DNA from 2 places in the Nonomuraea sp. CA-218870 genome. Region 1 is predicted to be linked to the other one. Evidence: riboswitches for the same ligand, from Rfam matches in the RefSeq annotation. Region 1 holds a riboswitch; the other holds the start of a gene.
What was found. A riboswitch is a leader RNA that binds a small molecule or an ion and turns the genes downstream of it on or off. The one in region 1 is predicted to bind glycine.

Region 1 (2,351 bases):
CGCGTGGCGGTCAGCAGCGGCGAGGGAAAGACGGCCGGCCAGGAAGATCCGGTGCGGCGCGAGAGTGCGCGGCAGCGTGCCGGAGAGCAGGGACTGCTCTTCGACGAGAAGCCTGCCACGCTGCCGGACGACATCGGATACCGCGGGCCCACGGCCTGCGCGGCGGCCGGCATCACCTACAGGCAGCTGGACTACTGGGCGCGCACCGGCCTGGTGGAGCCCACGATAAGAGCCGCACAGGGCTCCGGCTCCCAGCGCCTCTACAGCTTCCGCGACATCCTGGTCCTGAAAGTCGTCAAACGGCTCCTCGACACCGGAGTCTCCCTCCAGCAGATCCGTACCGCCGTCCAGCATCTGCGCGACCGCGGGGTCGCCGACCTCGCGCAGATCACGCTGATGAGCGACGGCGTCAGCGTCTACGAGTGCACCTCGGCCGACGAGGTCATCGATCTTCTCCAGGGCGGGCAGGGCGTGTTCGGCATCGCGCTCGGCCGGGTCTGGCGCGAGGTCGAAGGATCCCTCGCGGAGCTGCCGGGGGAACGGGCGGCGGTCGCGGACGACGTCCCGGCCGACCATCCCGCTGACGAACTGGCCCGGCGCCGGCGCGCGCGCCGCACCGGTTGACCGCCCCGTAACACCCCAATCCGGGTCGAGGCTGTAATCTAGGACATGCTGACGACCCCGTGCGGGAGAGACCCCGGCACGACCGGGGCGCCGAAGGAGCAACCCTCCCCGGAATCTCTCAGGCGCCCGTACCGCTCGGGTGAGGCAACTCTGGAAAGCAGGTGCGCCCGCCAGGCGCACTTCACCGACGGTGCAAGCCCTGTGCGGGTGAAGCTCTCAGGTCGTCATGACAGAGGGGGAGATCCGGCATAAGCCCGCGCCCAGCGCCGGTCTCCACAGCCTCGGGAGGCGTCTTCCATGACCGACCTGTCAGCACCGCCGTTCTCCAGCCGGCACATCGGGCCCTCGGCCGCGGAGCAGCAGCGCATGCTCCAGACCGTCGGGTTCGAGTCGGTCACGGACCTCGTGGCGGTGGCCGTGCCCGAGGCCATCAGGATCAAGGACCGGCTCGACCTGCCGCCCGCCGCGAGCGAGGCCGAGGCCATCGCCGAGCTCCGCGCGCTCGCCGGCCGCAACCAGGTGCTCACCTCGATGATCGGCCTGGGCTACCACGACACCGTCACGCCCGCCGTCATCCGCCGCAACCTCCTGGAGAACCCGGGCTGGTACACCGCCTACACCCCGTACCAGCCGGAGATCTCGCAGGGCCGGCTGGAGGCGCTGCTGAACTTCCAGACCGTCGTCTCCGACCTCACCGCGCTGCCCGTCGCCGGCGCGTCCCTGCTCGACGAGGCCACCGCGGCGGCCGAGGCCATGACGCTGGCCCGCCGCGCCGGCAAGGCCAAGAGCCCCGTGTTCGTGGTCGACGCCGACGCGCTGCCGCAGACCAAGGCGGTGCTGGCCACCCGCGCCGAACCGCTCGGCATCACGCTCGTCGAGAGCGACCTGACCGGTGACCTGCCCGAATGCTTCGGCGTGCTCGTCCAGTACCCCGGCGCGTCCGGGCGGCTGCGCGACTTCCGGGCCGTGGCCGAGCGGGCGCACGAGGCCGGCGCGCTCGTCGTGGCCGCCGCCGACCTGCTGGCGCTCACGCTCGTGGCCGCGCCGGGCGAACTCGGCGCCGACATCGCCGTCGGCTCCTCCCAGCGGTTCGGCGTGCCGTTCGGCTTCGGCGGGCCGCACGCCGCCTACATGTCCGTACGCGAGGGACTGCAGCGCCAGATGCCCGGCCGCCTGGTCGGGGTGTCGGTCGACGCCGACGGCGCGCCCGCGTACCGGCTGGCCCTGCAGACCCGCGAGCAGCACATCCGCCGCGAGAAGGCCACCAGCAACATCTGCACCGCGCAGGTGCTGCTCGCCGTCATCGCCGGCATGTACGCCGTCTACCACGGCCCCGACGGGCTGCGCCGGATCGCCCGCCGGGTCCACCGGCACGCAGCCGCGCTCGCCGAAGGGCTGCGCGAGGGCGGCGTCGAGGTGGTGCACCCGGACTTCTTCGACACCGTGCTCGCCCGCGTCCCCGGCCGGGCGGCCGCCGTCGTCGCCGCCGCGGCCGAACGCGGCGTCAACCTCTGGCAGGCCGACGCCGACCACGTCTCCGTCGCCTGCGACGAGAAGACCGGCGCGGCCGAACTGGTCAAGGTGTGGGCGGCCTTCGGTGTCGAGCGCACCGCCGCCGCGCTCGGCGAGGCCGGCGACGCGCTGCCCGCCGCGCTGCTGCGCGAGTCGGACTTCCTCACCCACCCGGTGTTCAACACCCACCGCAACGAGACGTCGATGCTGCGCTA
Region 2 (2,351 bases), 1.9 Mb from region 1:
TCGCGTGAGCTGGGGGTGCAGTTCGCCCGCGAGGGCATCCGGGTCAACGCGCTGTGCCCGGGGCCGGTGAACACGCCGCTGCTCCGGGAGCTGTTCGCCAAGGACCCCGAGCGGGCGCAGCGTCGGCTGGTGCACGTGCCGCTCGGCCGCTTCGCCGAGGCGTCGGAGATCGCGGCCGCGGTCGCGTTCCTGGCCAGCGACGACGCCTCGTTCATCACGGCGTCGCAGTTCCTGGTCGACGGCGGCATCTCCGGCGCGTACGTGACGCCCCTGTGAGCAGGACCCTGAGCCGGACCGTGAGCCGGACCGTGAGCCGGCCCGTCATCGGTGTCAGCACCTACGTCGAGCCCGCGCGGTTCACGGTGTGGGACCTGCCCGTGGCGCTGCTGCCGTACATGTACGTGGAGCAGGTGACGCGGGCGGGCGGGCAGCCGGTGCTCATCCCGCCGGCGGGCGAACCGGCGGCGCTGGTGCCTCGGCTGGACGGGCTGATCCTGGCGGGCGGCGGGGACGTCGATCCGGAGCGGTACGGGGCGTCCCCCCACCCCCACACCGACTACATCCGGAAATTTCGGGACACGGCGGAGTTTGGCCTGATGACCGCGGCGCTGGAGGCCCGCCTCCCCTTCCTGGGCGTGTGCCGGGGCCTCCAGGTCCTCAACGTCACCCTGGGCGGCACCCTCCACCAGCACCTCCCGGACGTGACCGGCCACCGCGGCCATTCCCCCGCCCCAGGCGAGTTCGGCCACCTGCCCGTGCGCCCGGTCCCCGGCAGCAAGGTCGCGAAGATCCTCGGCGACGCCCCGGTCACCGTGCCGCACTACCACCACCAGGCGGTCGACCGCCTCGGCGCGGGCCTGACCGTGACGGCCACCACCGAGGACGGCACCGTCGAGGCGGTCGAACTCGACTCCCACCCCTTCGCCGTCGCCGTCCAGTGGCACCCGGAGGCGGCCCAGGACTGCGCGCTCTTCGAAGCCCTCGTCTCCGCCGCGAGACGGCCGGACGCGACAATTCGCTCCCCAGGCCGTTAGGCTTGCCGCATCACCGTCGAAGCCGTGCGGGAGAGCGTCCTGACAGCCGGTCGGGGCCCCTGAAGGAGCAAGCCCTCCCCGCGAACCTCTCAAGGCAAAGGACCGTACGGCCGAGGTGTCCTCTGGAAAGCAGGTCCGCGCGACCTCGCCGAAGGTGAAAGTCCGGAAAAAAGCCGGGCGAAACTCTCAGGCACCGACGACAGAGGGGGAGGATCCCGGCATCCGATCCTGCCCTGAGGTGCGAGACATGTCCCGATCGACGCCGCTGAGAGACGTGCACGAGTCTCTCGGCGCCACCCTGACCGACTTCGCCGGCTGGCTCATGCCGCTGCGCTACGGCAGCGAGTCCGCGGAGCACAACGCGGTCCGCCAGGCGGCCGGGCTGTTCGACCTGTCGCACATGGGAGAGATCTTCCTGACCGGCCCGCAGGCGGCGCAGGCCCTCGACCACGCCCTGGTGGGACACCTGTCGGCGCTGGCGAACGGGCGGGCCCGCTACACCATGATCGTCGACGAGCGCGGCGGGGTGCTCGACGACCTCATCGTCTACCGGCTCGGCGACGAGGAGTTCATGGTCGTGGCCAACGCGTCGAACGCGGACAAGGTCGCGGACGAGCTGATCGATCGCGCCAAGGCGTACGACACGCGGGTCGAGGACCGCTCCGACCGCTACGCCCTCATCGCCGTCCAGGGCCCACGGGCCGAGGAGATCCTCGCCACCCTCACCGACGCCGACCTCGCCGGCCTGAAGTACTACACCGGCCTGCCCGGCACGGTCGACGGCCGGAAGGCGCTCATCGCCCGCACCGGCTACACCGGCGAGGACGGCTTCGAGCTGTTCGTGGCCGCCGAGGACGCGGTGCCGCTCTGGCACGCGCTGACCGCCGCCGGCGAGCCGCACGGGCTGAAGCCGGCCGGGCTGTCCAGCCGTGACACGCTCCGCCTGGAAGCGGGTATGCCGCTGTACGGCAACGAGCTGAGCGCGGAGCTCACCCCGTTCGACGCGGGACTGGGCAGGGTGGTGAAATTCGACAAGCCGGGCGACTTCGTGGGCCGGTCGGCGCTGGAGGCGGTCAAGAACGTGCCGCCGCGGCGCCGCCTGGTCGGGCTGGTCGCGCGCGGCCGCCGGGTGCCCCGCCACGGCTACCCCGTCACCAAGGACGGCGCCGTCGTCGGCGAGGTCACCAGCGGCGCGCCCTCGCAGACGCTGGGCAAGCCCATCGCGATGGCCTACGTCGACACCGGCGTCGACGCCGGCGTCGACGCCGGCGTCGACGAAGGTCTGGCCGTGGACATCAGGGGCAGGCAAGAACCCGT

Region 2: it holds a riboswitch for glycine, as region 1 does, so the genes downstream of both, gcvT (glycine cleavage system aminomethyltransferase GcvT) here and gcvP (aminomethyl-transferring glycine dehydrogenase) in region 1, are expected to answer to the same signal.

The regions. Positions count from the first base shown of each region.
Region 1 is NZ_JBNJMN010000001.1:4,105,787-4,108,137, forward strand. Features, by position in the region: gene ACQEUU_RS19845 (MerR family transcriptional regulator) at 4-624, shown strand; glycine riboswitch at 677-768, shown strand; gene gcvP (aminomethyl-transferring glycine dehydrogenase) at 922-2,351, shown strand, end outside.
Region 2 is NZ_JBNJMN010000001.1:2,193,967-2,196,317, reverse strand. Features, by position in the region: gene ACQEUU_RS10895 (3-oxoacyl-ACP reductase) at 1-276, shown strand, start outside; gene ACQEUU_RS10890 (gamma-glutamyl-gamma-aminobutyrate hydrolase family protein) at 297-1,034, shown strand; glycine riboswitch at 1,052-1,149, shown strand; glycine riboswitch at 1,150-1,247, shown strand; gene gcvT (glycine cleavage system aminomethyltransferase GcvT) at 1,282-2,351, shown strand, end outside.